One region of the Comamonas sp. 26 genome, then DNA from elsewhere that is predicted to be linked to it. Evidence: predicted binding sites of a transcription regulator. Region 1 holds the regulator's gene; each other region holds the start of a gene.
The links. The regulator sigma-54, encoded in region 1, starts transcription at its own class of promoters, with help from an activator protein. The targets are predictions, from matches to a motif close to TGGCANGNAANCTGCTTT.
Positions count from the first base shown of each region.

Region 2: CLU84_RS20370 (TorF family putative porin) is a predicted target of sigma-54. The motif match lies at 1,983-2,000, and genes of this name have one in related genera.
Region 3: CLU84_RS06480 ([protein-PII] uridylyltransferase) is a predicted target of sigma-54. The motif match lies at 2,357-2,374, and genes of this name have one in related genera.

Region 1 covers NZ_PEFL01000001.1:32,879-37,039, reverse strand. The annotation lists gene CLU84_RS00175 (DUF711 family protein) at 1-272, shown strand, start outside; gene CLU84_RS00170 (aspartyl/asparaginyl beta-hydroxylase domain-containing protein) at 408-1,331, shown strand; gene CLU84_RS00165 (RNA polymerase factor sigma-54) at 1,409-3,010, opposite strand; gene lptB (LPS export ABC transporter ATP-binding protein) at 3,153-3,935, opposite strand; gene lptA (lipopolysaccharide transport periplasmic protein LptA) at 3,932-4,161, opposite strand, start outside.
Region 2 covers NZ_PEFL01000003.1:486,600-490,760, forward strand. The annotation lists gene amt (ammonium transporter) at 1-790, opposite strand, end outside; gene glnK (P-II family nitrogen regulator) at 831-1,169, opposite strand; gene CLU84_RS20370 (TorF family putative porin) at 1,188-1,940, opposite strand; gene CLU84_RS20375 (YifB family Mg chelatase-like AAA ATPase) at 2,296-3,837, shown strand; gene CLU84_RS20380 (YbfB/YjiJ family MFS transporter) at 3,938-4,161, shown strand, end outside.
Region 3 covers NZ_PEFL01000001.1:1,408,490-1,412,650, reverse strand. The annotation lists partial or broken gene purL (phosphoribosylformylglycinamidine synthase) at 1-1,319, opposite strand, end outside; gene map (type I methionyl aminopeptidase) at 1,494-2,306, shown strand; gene CLU84_RS06480 ([protein-PII] uridylyltransferase) at 2,498-4,161, shown strand, end outside.

The DNA of each region.
Region 1 (4,161 bases):
TGGCCCAGGCCAGCCTGAACAACGAGTTCGATATTCGCGCCCTACTGACTTACAGCAGCGTCTGCGGCATTGGCCTCGACACCGTGCCCGTGCCCGGCGACAGCAGCAATGAGCAGATCGCCGCCGTCATGCGCGACACAGGCACCATGGCCTACCGGCTCAACAAACCGCTGACCGTGCGCCTGTTTCCCGTACCAGGGCTAAAAGCGGGCGATAAAACCGCCTTTGAAAGCGACGACCTCTGCAACTGCGCGGTACTGGCTTTGCCTTGAATTTCATACAAAACAAGGCTCTAGCGCTTATTGATCAAGCGCTAGCAGCTATCGTTATTGATATTCCCCTACCCCGGTTCTGTTTGACCTGCCCCCATGGTCGCCAACGGGGTGCCCCCGGTAAAATTGACCCTTATGGCAAAAATTATCGTTCTGGCACTGGTGCTGCTTTTCTTTGGCTGCGGGCTGTACATGCACCTGCGCGGCAAGGTGCGCCACAAGGTGGTGAAGCAATTGTTTGATCACTCCACGTTCACAGCGCCGTTCAACGTCTTCATGCTGATGTTCAGCAAGGTGCCGCGCACGCCTTATCTGCCCACCAGCACCTTCCCCGAGCTGGCGCCGCTGCAGGCCAACTGGCGCGAGATTCGCGAGGAAGCCGTGAATCTGCAAAAGAACATGCAGATCAAGGCCGCCGCCAACAATGACGACGCGGGTTTCAACTCCTTCTTCAAGACCGGCTGGAAGCGCTTTTACCTGAAGTGGTATGGCGATGCCCACCCGTCTGCCATGGAGCTGTGCCCCAAGACCACCGCACTCGTCAAATCCATTCCCAGCATCAAGGCCGCCATGTTTGCCGAGCTGCCGCCCGGCGCCAAGCTCAATCTGCACCGCGACCCTTATGCCGGCTCGTTGCGCTACCACCTGGCTGTGCTGGCACCCAATGATGACCGCTGCATGATTGAGGTCGACGGCAAGCCCTACAGCTGGCGCGAGGGCGAAGGCGTGATCTTCGACGAGACCTATATGCACTGGGCTGAAAATCGCTCGGAAGGCAACCGCATCGTGCTGTTCTGCGATGTGGAGCGCCCCATGACCAACGGCTTTGCCCAGTGGCTCAACCACTGGCTGGGCAAGAATGTCGTGGCCGCCGCCAGCTCGCCCAATAACGAGGGCGATCCGCGCGGCATGATCAGCAAGCTGTTCAAGATCTCGTTCTACGCCGGCAAGTACCGCCGCGCGTTCCGCAGCTGGAACCCGACGTTCTACAAGATCCTCAAATTTGGATTGATGATTGGCGTGCTGGCTTTGTTTATCTGGTGGTTAATCCCCAGCTAACCATCGGTTAGAGCAAGCCCGCCAAACAAAAAGCCGCTGAGCAATGCATCAGCGGCTTTTTTTATTCCCAGCGATGGCTACAACGCCTTGCGCAGCGTCGTCGTCGGTATCTTGAGCTGCTCGCGGTACTTGGCCACCGTGCGACGCGCGCATTCAATGCCCTGCTCCTTGAGCATATCGGCCAGCTTGGCATCGGATAGCGGCTTTTTAGGACTCTCGGCATCCACAAACTGCTTGATCAGCGCCCGCACTGCGGTGCTGGAGGCGCTGCCGCCGGTCTCCGTTCCCAGACCCGAGCCAAAGAAGTATTTGAGCTCAAACGTGCCCTGCGGCGTGGCCATGTACTTGGCCGTGGTCACACGGCTGATGGTGGATTCGTGCAGGCCCAGCTGATCGGCAATATCGCGCAGCACCAGCGGGCGCATGGCCAGCTCGCCATGCACAAAGAAGTTTTTCTGCCGCTCCACAATCGCTTGCGACACGCGCAAGATGGTGTCAAAGCGCTGCTGAATGTTCTTGATGAACCAGCGCGCCTCCTGCAATTGCTGTTGCAGCGCGGCATGGCCTTCGCTGCTTTTGTGGCGGCGCAGCACGCCTGCGTAAATGTCATGCACCCGCAGGCGCGGCATCACATCGGCATTGAGCTGCACGGAAAAATCGACGCGCCCTGAGCTGACGCGCACCGGACGCACGATGACATCGGGGACGATGATATTGCGCTCCACATCCACAAAGCGGCGACCGGGGCGCGGCTCCAGCCCCGCAATAAGGCTCATGGCTTCGCGCAGCGGCTCCTCGCGCGCGCCGCACAGGCTGGTGAGCTTGCGCAGGTCGCGCCGCGCCAGCAAGTCCATGGGCTGCTTGCAAATGGCCTGCGCCAGCTTCAAGCGGTTCATGTGCGCCTCGGTCGTGCCTTCGTCCTCAGCGGTGTGAATCAAATCACGCAGCTGCAGCTGCAGGCATTCGGACAGATCACGCGCACCCACGCCCACAGGCTCCAGACTTTGCAGCAGCTTCAGCGCAATGGCAAAGCGCTGCTCCAGCTCTTCGCGCTCTTCCAGATCGTCGCCCGCCAGACTCCGGGCCAGCTCCTGCAACGGGTCTTCAAGGTAGCCGTCGTCGTTGAGCGATTCGATCAAAAAGCGTAGCGCCGCGCAGTCTTCGGCACCCAGACGCAGGCTAAGCGCTTGCCGGTGCAGAAATGCGGTCAGGCTTTCGTGCTCGCGGGCCAGATCAATGGCATCGGTTTCGCCATCACCATCGCGGTTGCGGGTGGAGCCACTGCCCGAGGGGGAGTCCCACTCGCTGCTGGATTCACCGCCCCACTCGCCATCCTGGCCGTCAATGCCGTCGGCATCCCAGTTCAGTGCTTCCGGGGTTTCGGCGCTGGGGGTCTCTGCTACAGAGTCAGTAGCTGTTTGCGCCTGTCCTGTCTCTTTTTCAGATGAAATATGGTCTGAAGCGCTGTATTCATGAGCGGTAGGCGCTATCTCCGCAGGAGCATCGCTTCCTGCATCAGCCTCATCGCCAGCGCGTTCCAGAAATGGGTTGTCGACCAGCATCTGTTCGACTTCCTGCGCCAGCTCCAGCGTGGACAGCTGCAGCAGCTGAATGGACTGCTGCAACTGCGGCGTGAGCGAGAGATGCTGCGAAACGCGTAGCGAGAGACCTGGCTTCATCAGCTAAATGCCTCCAGCCGGCGGCTGCAGCAAATGCTCGCGCCACTCAGAATTCGCCGCCGTGCGGCTTCAATGCGCTGGCCCGCAGCGCTGGTCAACGCCAGTGCCGGGGGGAATGTGAGAGAGCGAAAGCCTGCGCTCATCACATACGGAAATGTTCGCCCAGGTAGACGCGGCGCACATCGGCGTTCTCCACAATCTCCTCGGGGGTGCCTTCGGCCAGCACATGCCCATCGCTGATGATGAAAGCATGGTCGCAAATGCCCAGTGTTTCGCGCACGTTGTGGTCGGTAATCAGCACACCAATGCCGCGCTCCTTGAGGAAGCCAATGATGCGCTGAATCTCGATCACGGCAATCGGATCGATACCGGCAAAGGGTTCATCCAGCAGAATGAAACGCGGCTGAGTCGCCAGTGCACGCGCGATTTCCACGCGGCGACGCTCACCGCCGGACAGCGCCAGCGCGGGCGACTGGCGCAGGTGCTCAACGCGCAGCTCCTGCAGCAGGCCGGTCAGGCGTTTTTCGATCTCGCCCTGCGTCAGCGCCTTGCCCTGCTCGTCTTTTTGCAGCTCCAGCACGGCGCGCACATTGTCTTCCACGCTGAGCTTGCGGAAGATGGATGCTTCCTGAGGCAGATAGGACAGGCCCAGGCGCGAGCGCTGGTGAATAGGCATGCCTCCGACAGGCTGACCATCAATAAAGATCTCGCCACCATCGCTGCGCACCAGACCCACGATCATGTAAAACGATGTGGTCTTACCCGCACCATTAGGGCCGAGCAGACCGACCACCTCGCCTTTTTGCACGGACAGGGACACGTCCTTGACCACCTTGCGGCTGCCATAGGACTTGGCCAGATGCTTGGCTTCCAGACGACTCGTAGACTCGCCGGTGCGGCTGCTGGAGAAGGTGGGCTCAATCATTTCTTCTCGTCCGCCTTCTCGCCACCCAGAGTCATGCTCTGGCGCAATTGCGTAGCCGGTGTCGCAGGCTTGGGCTGAGCGCCCGGCGTGCCTTCCTTGGGTGCCATGATGGCGCGCACACGACCGCCCTGACCGATGGAAGAGCTGGGCAAGCCGCCGCTGGTCTTCTCGCCATCGACCGTATAGACGTCCGTGATGTTGTTGTAGACGATGATGGAGCCGGTGA
Region 2 (4,161 bases), on a different contig from region 1:
AGCCGGCGTTGAAGCCGAACCAGCCCACCCACAGCAGGGATGCACCCACCATGGTCAGCGTCAGGCTGTGAGGTGGCAGGGCTTCTTTGCCAAAGCCAATGCGCTTGCCCAGCATGTAGGCGCCAACCAGACCGGCAACAGCGGCGTTGATGTGCACCACGGTGCCACCGGCAAAGTCCAGCGCGCCATCGGCACCCAGCAGACCACCGCCCCACACCATGTGTGCCATGGGGATGTAGCTGAAGGTGAACCACAGCACGGAGAAGATGATCACGGCTGCGAACTTGATGCGCTCGGCAAATGCTCCCACGATCAGCGCCACGGTGATGGCGGCGAAGGTGGACTGGAAGGCCACGAACACATACTCAGGAATGGTCTTGAGCATGGACGACAGCGTGTCAGGCGTGATGCCCATGAGGAACAGCTTGTCGAAGTTGGCGAAGAACTTGCCTTCACCGCCAAAGGCCAGTGAGTAGCCGTAGATGGCCCACAGCACGGTGATCAGCGAGAAGATCACAAACACCTGTGCCAGCACAGACAGCATGTTCTTGCTGCGCACCAGACCGCCGTAGAACAGCGCCAGACCGGGGATGACCATCAAGATCACCAGCATGGTGGAGGTCAGCATCCAGGCGGTATCGCCTGCGCTCAGGGTGGGCACGGCTTCAACGGCAGCTGCAACCACGGGGGCAGCAGCGGTGGCCGCGGCAGCACCTTCCTGTGCAAAACCAGTCGCGCTGGCAGCCAGCAGACCTAATCCAAGGCCTGCACTTAAAAGTTTCTTGGTCATGGCAATCTTTCTAAAACGGGTTCCAGAGCGGCGGCGACCTTTACAGGGCCGAGTCGCCGGTTTCTCCTGTGCGGATGCGGATTGATTGCTCCAGCGCCTGAACAAAAATCTTGCCGTCACCGATCTTGCCGGTGCGTGCTGCGCCTTCGATGGCCTCGATGGCGGCGTCCACCATGTCGTCGGCAATCGCGGCTTCAATCTTCAGCTTGGGCAGAAAGTCCACGACATATTCCGCGCCGCGGTACAGCTCGGTGTGACCCTTCTGACGACCAAAGCCTTTGACTTCGGTCACGGTGATGCCTTGCACACCGATTTGGGAAAGAGCTTCACGCACTTCGTCGAGCTTGAAGGGCTTGATGATGGCAGTCACCATTTTCATGACGGACTCCTGAAAAAATTAAAAAGTTTTGGAGAGCGTCAAAATCAGACGCGCCTTGTTTACATCGCCAAAATAGGCTTTCTTGTTGGCACCGGCCACTGCGGCTGCGGCAGTGAAGCCGTCGCCCAGGTCATAGGCACCGCCGACGCTGTAATCCACATAGTTGGGGACACCCAGGTCTTTGATATCGCTGGAGAAATGCGTGTAACCAACTGCAGCTTTCAGTGTTACCTTGGGCATGACTTCCTGGCTGTAGGAGAACTGCAAATAACCGCTGTTGCGGCCCTTCAGGCCCGAGCCAGCCTTGGCGCCCGCCCAGCCGAAATAGTCTTTGGACACGGTGTGCGAGTACTTGGCCGTGAACGGACCGTAGGTGCCGGAGCCGTAGAGTTCCGTGGTGTTGCCGTTAGCGTTGCCCGAGTACACATAGGTCAGCGCGCCCACGTCCCAGTCCACCTCTGCAGCCTTGAACTTGTAGCCGCCGTAGAAATCGGTTTCCAGCGAGTTGCCGGGCAGCCAGTCCACGGAGGAGTTCCAGTTGCCGACATAGAAGCCGCTGTCGCCAAACGCGTAGTCAAAACCACCTTGCAGCGCGGGCTTGACGGCCTTGTTGCGGCTGGAGTCCTGATCCTGGCCACGGAACTTGTAGTTGGTTGTCAGTGCCACGTTGGCGGTGAGTTGCGCATGGGCCCACAGGGGGGAGATCACGGCACAGGCCAGGGCGGCAGTCTTGGCGAAAGTCTTGAAACGGCGAGCAGCGGGACTAGGCATTCAGGGTTCCTCCGGTTTGAAAATTCTTTTGGACAATTTTTCAAAGCATGGACCGTGCCAAGTCTTGGATTACTGCTGAAAATTCAGATGATTTACGCTGCTTTCGCAATACCGACAGGCGATTGAAGCTATCAATTTAAGATGAGCATGGCGGTTGATGCCTATGCAGATGCCATGCACCAAATTGGAGTTGCCTAAATTTTTAGCACCAATGTTTCTTAACGTAAGCCTCTGTGATTGCACTGTTTTGGTGCAATCCGGGTGAGAAGTGTCCTGCAGGCCATGGCCACAATCTCTGGCGCGCTTGCCACGGCTTGGCGATACTGGTGCATCGCGCTCCATCAACGAGGTGCCTATGGGTCTGGCTCTGGTTCAAAGTCGTGCCTTGCTGGGTTTGCAGGCACCGAGTGTTACGGTTGAAGTCCATCTGGCCAACGGTTTGCCGTCGTTCACGCTGGTGGGCTTGGCGGATATTGAAGTCAAAGAAGCCCGGGAACGCGTGCGCGCTGCCATCGTGAATGCGGGGCTGGAATTTCCCAACAACAAAAGAATCACCGTCAACCTTGCGCCGGCGGATTTGCCCAAGGACTCCGGCCGATTTGACTTGCCGATTGCGCTGGGCATTCTGGCCGCCAGCGGGCAGATTGAAGCGACCCAACTGGCCGACTATGAGTTCGCTGGCGAGCTGTCTTTGACCGGTGCCCTGCGCCCGGTACGCGGCGCGCTGGCGACAGCGCTGGCTCTGCAACGACAGCAGCAAAACGTGCGGCTGGTGCTGCCGCCCGAAAGTGCGCAAGAAGCGGCGTTTGTTCCTGCTATCGAAGTCTTCAGCGCCCGGCATTTGCTGGATGTGGTCAAGCAGTTCATGGCCCACGATGCGCCGCCACCCGAGGCCGACGAAGAGGCATCGAGTGGCTGGCAACAGGAGCAATCCAGACCTGCGGTGGCTGCTCCGTCAGCACTGGACCTGCGCGAAGTGCGCGGCCAGATGCAGGCCAAGCGTGCTCTTGAAATTGCAGCAGCTGGCGCTCATGGGGTGTTGATGATTGGCCCGCCGGGCTCCGGAAAATCCATGCTGGCTCAGCGCTTTGCCGCCTTGCTGCCCGCCATGACCGACGAAGAAGCGCTGGAAGCCGCCGCCATTGCCAGCCTCAGCGGCCGCTTTACGCCAGAGCGATGGCGGCAGCGACCCTTTGCCTCACCCCATCACACAGCCAGCGCTGTGGCGCTGGTCGGCGGTGGCTCCCCGCCCAGGCCGGGTGAAATTTCTTATGCCCATTGCGGGGCGCTGTTTCTGGATGAGCTGCCTGAATTCGCCAGAAGCGCTTTGGAGGCCTTGAGAGAGCCGCTGGAGACCGGGCACATCACCGTGGTACGAGCGGCGCAGCGGGCGGAGTTCCCCGCGCGCTTTCAGCTAATTGCCGCCATGAACCCTTGCCCCTGCGGTTATTGGGGCTCACGTGTGCGTGCCTGCCGCTGCACGCCCGATCAGGTCTCGCGCTACCAGGCGCGCATCAGCGGTCCTTTGCTCGATCGCATTGATCTGCATGTAGAAGTCGCGGCTCTGCCGCCCCAAGAGCTGCTGGCTGCGCCTGAGGGAGAGAGCAGCACGGAGGTACAGCAACGCGTCAGCGCGGCGCGGTACAAGGCGTTGCAGCGCCAGGGCTCGCCCAACCACCAGTTGCATGGCACGCAGCTGGATGCGCATTTGCAGCTGGAGCCGCAAGCGCTGGCGTTCGCCCACAAAGCTGCCGAGAAGCTGGGCTGGTCGGCACGCGGCACGCACCGGGCCTTGAAAGTAGCGCGAACCATTGCGGATCTGGCGGGGTCAGACGCGATCACGCAGGCGCATGTGGCCGAGGCCTTGCAATACCGCCGAGCCTTGATGCAGAACTAGGCTCTGAGAACATCCACCGAATCATTGGGCATGATGATGCGGCTGCGGCGTTAACGTTTGGCATTTGACGCTTGTCATCCATTTCTACAGGATTGAGTTTGTGATTCAGCGCCAAGAAATTCCTCTTTTACTCACCGGCTTCATGGCCACGCTCAGCGGCGTGGGGCTGGCACGCTTTGCCTATACGGCGTTGATGCCGCAAATGGTGCATGCCGGCTGGTTCAGCGGCGAGCAGGTGGCTTATCTGGGTGCAGCCAATCTGTTGGGCTACTTGATAGGCGCATTGGCTGCCGCGCCACTGGCAGAGCGCATGGGCGCGCTACG
Region 3 (4,161 bases), 1.4 Mb from region 1:
AGCAAGGTGCCAGCGGGGAACAGAATTTTCTTGGTCTGCTCGGCGTCGATCACGCCCAGGCCGCCAGCGATCATGATGGGCTTGTGGTAGCCACGGGTGATGTCGCCGACTTGCTGCTCGTACTCGCGGAAGTAACCGGTCAGGTTGGGGCGGCCAAACTCGTTGTTGAACGCCGCGCCACCCAGGGGGCCTTCGATCATGATTTGCAGCGGGCTGGCAATGTGCTCCGGCTTACCCACTTCACTGCCCCAAAGCTTGGAGACGGTGAAACCGGTCAGACCCGCCTTGGGCTTGGAGCCACGGCCGGTGGCGCCTTCGTCACGAATTTCGCCGCCATTGCCGGTGGATGCACCTGCGAACGGAGAGATGGCCGTGGGATGGTTGTGCGTCTCAACTTTCATCAACACATGGTTGATGGCAGTCTGTTTTTGATAGCTAGGAGCGCTTACGCTGTCTGCGCCAACATTGAATTTGGCGGTAAAACGCTCGACTTCATGGCCTTGCACGATGGAGGCATTATCCGAGTACGCCACCACCGTGTGCTGGGGCGACACGGCTTCGGTGTTGCGGATCATGCCGAACAGCGACTTCTCTTGCGCCACACCGTCGATAGTGAAGTTGGCGTTGAAGATCTTGTGGCGGCAGTGCTCGGAGTTCGCCTGCGCGAACATCATCAGCTCCACATCGGTGGGGTTGCGCTTGAGGCCCTTGAAGGCGTTTTCGAGGTACTCGATTTCGTCTTCGGCCAGGGCCAGGCCCCACTGCTTGTTCGCTTTTTCCAAAGCAGCAGCGCCGCCACCCAGCACATCCACAAACTCCATGGGCTCTGCGGCCAGGGTTGTGAACAGCTGCTCGGCCTCTGCACGGGTGGCAAAGACCGATTCGGTCATGCGGTCGTGCAGCAGAGCGGCGATTTGCGCGGTTTGCTCTTGCGACAGCTCGGGCTTGCCGCCGAGGATGCCGGACTTGAGTTCCACACGGAACTCGGTCATGCGCTCGACGCGGAAGACGTTCAGACCGCAGTTGCGGGCAATGTCGGTCGCCTTTGAGGCCCAGGGCGAGATCGTTCCCAGACGGGGCGTGACAATGAATGCCACACCTTCGGCTGTGCCGATGTAGGGATCGCCATAGGTCAAGAGTGCCGACAGGCGCTCTTGCAATGCGGGAACCGGAGCACCCTCCGTAGCCACCAGATGCACAAAGCGTGCTGACACGCTGGTGATCTTGGGGTGGATAGCGACCAGATCGGTCAAAAGCTGTTGAGCGCGGAACGAGCTAAGAGCGTTTCCACCCTCAAACTGTGTCAAATGCAAGGTCACGTGGCGGCCTGTTTATGTGAAGGCTGGTGAATGCGCCCCCGCCTTGACCCGTTAAAGGTCAAAGCCAAGGCACTGTATCGGTGAGCCTCACATTTTACCGTCCCTCGGGCTTACCCCAGGACCTCGCGTCCCTTGCCCCTGCAAGTTCAAGCCCGCGATGGGATAATTCCCCCCATGAGCATCACACTGAAAACCCCCGAAGACATCGAGCGCATGCGCATTGCCGGCCGCTTTGCTTCGGATGTGCTGGACTACATCACCCCCCACATCAAGCCGGGCATCACCACCCAGCAAATCGACGACCTGTGCGCCGCGCGCATGGCCGAGCAAGGCACCAAGACCGCCTGCCTGGGCTATCAGCCGCCGGGCATGACGCCCTACCCGGCCTATGTCTGCACCTCGGTCAACCACGTGGTCTGCCACGGAATTCCCAATGACAAGCCTTTGAAGAAAGGCGATATCGTCAATGTGGACGTGACCGTGATTACCGATGACGGCTGGTTTGGCGACAACAGCCGCATGTTCCTGATCGGTGACGGCACGATTGCTGGCAAGCGCCTGAGCAAGCTGACGTTTGAAGCCATGTGGAAGGGTATCGAGCAGGTCAAGCCCGGTGCCACGCTGGGCGATATTGGCCATGCCATCCAGACTTATGCCGAAGGCCATAACCTGACCGTGGTGCGTGAGTACTGCGGCCACGGCATTGGCAAAGTCTTCCACGACGAGCCGCAGGTGTTGCACTACGGCCGCCCCGGCGACGGTGTGGTGCTGGAAGAAGGCATGGTCTTCACCATCGAGCCCATGCTGAATCTGGGCAAACGCGATATCAAGGCCATGCCCGATGGCTGGACTGTGATTACCAAAGACCGCAGCCTGACCGCCCAATGGGAGCTGATGCTGGCCGTTACCAAAACAGGCTATGACGTGCTGACCTGGTCGGATGGCTCGCCTACGCCCCCAGACTTCATCAAAGCCATCCGCACCTGATCATTTTTCAGCTGCCCCGAGCACCATGCCGCACCCAGTCAGACTGGTTGCGGCATATTTTTTGCTTGCAGCCCTTGTGTCGCAAGCGCTTTGCGCTCACCTTTTTGCAGACACCGGCTTCAAGCCCAAGTCAGTTGAGTTAAGGTGGTAGTTAAGCAATTGCTCTGTTGAAACCCTTTTTTCTGCTGCGCATGACCTCTTCTGCCCTCTCTCCTGCCGCCGCGCCTGATGCGCCCGATCAACTCTCGCTGCAAACTCTGCGCGAGGAATTCCGCACGGCCAAGGCCAAGCAGATAGCGCTGTTGCAAAACCCGGCTCTGGGCCGGCGCAGCGTTCGGGGTGTGCTGCACCATTTCAGTGAACTGGCCGATGGCCTGCTGCGCACACTCTGGCAGCGGGCGCAAATGCCAGAGACCGCAACCCTGCTGGCCGTGGGCGGCTATGGGCGCGCCCAGCTCTTTCCTTATTCAGACATTGATGTGCTGGTGCTTCTGCCCCAAAGTGGGGCACAGCCTGCGCCTGAAATCGCAGCACGCATCGAGCAATTCATCAGCAGTTGCTGGGATGCAGGGCTTGAAATTGGCTCCAGTGTGCGCAGCATTGCCGAATGCCTGCAAGAAGCCGCGCAAGACCTGACGGTGCAGACCGCCATGCTGGAGTCACGCCGCATCACCGGCAACCAGCCCCTGTTTGCCGATTTCGAAAGCCAGTTCCGTGCGCAGATGGAGCCCAAGGCGTTTGTCGAAGGCAAGATTCTGGAGATGCGCCAGCGTCATGCCAAATATGACTTCACGCCGTACTCGCTGGAACCCAATTGCAAGGAATCGCCCGGCGGCCTGCGCGATTTGCACACCATGCTCTGGCTCACCAAGGCCGCAGGCCTGGGCAGCAGCTGGCATGAGCTGGCCGAGCAAGGTCTGATTACTCCGTTTGAGGTGCAGCAGCTCGAATCCAATGAATCTCTGCTCAGCCTGATCCGCGCCCGCCTGCACGCAGCAGCGGGGCGGCATGAAGACCGCCTGGTGTTTGACTTGCAAACCGCCGTGGCTGAGGCCTTTGGCTACCGCTCCACCACGCCCGAAGGCCGCAAGCTGGCCATGCGCGCAGGTGAGACGCTGATGCGCCACTACTACTGGGCGGCCAAAGCCGTCACGCAGCTGTGCCAGATTGTGCGCATGAGCATTGAGGAGCGCCTGAACCCCAGCTCGCATGAGTTGATTCGCCTGAACGAGCGCTTTTGCGAGAAGGCTGGCGCCATTGAGGTCGTCAGCGACGACCTGTACGAGCGCGACCCGCACGCGATTCTTGAGACTTTTCTCATGTATGAGCAGCATGAGGGGCTGACCGGCCTTTCCACTCGCACCCTGCGCGCGCTGTATGCCAGCCGCGATGTGATGGACAGCGCCTTTCGCCATGACCCGGTGAACCGCGCCACCTTCATGAAAATTCTGCAGCAGCCGCGCGGCATCACCCATGCCATCAGGCTAATGAACCAGACCTCGGTGCTGGGTCGCTACCTTTGGCCGTTTCGCCGCATCGTGGGGCAGATGCAGCATGACCTGTTCCACGTCTACACGGTCGATCAGCATATCTTGATGGTCCTGCGCAATGTGCGGCGCTTCTTCATGGCCGAGCATGCCCACGAATATCCGTTCTGCTCCCAGCTGGCCGCAGGCTGGGACAAGCCGTGGATTCTGTATCTGGCAGCCCTTTTTCACGATATCGGCAAGGGCCGCGGCGGCGATCACTCCATCACCGGCTCGGTAGAAATCAAGCGCTTTTGCCGCGCCCACCAGGTTGACAAAGCCGATGCCAAACTGGCCGAGTTTCTGGTGCGCGAGCACTTGACCATGAG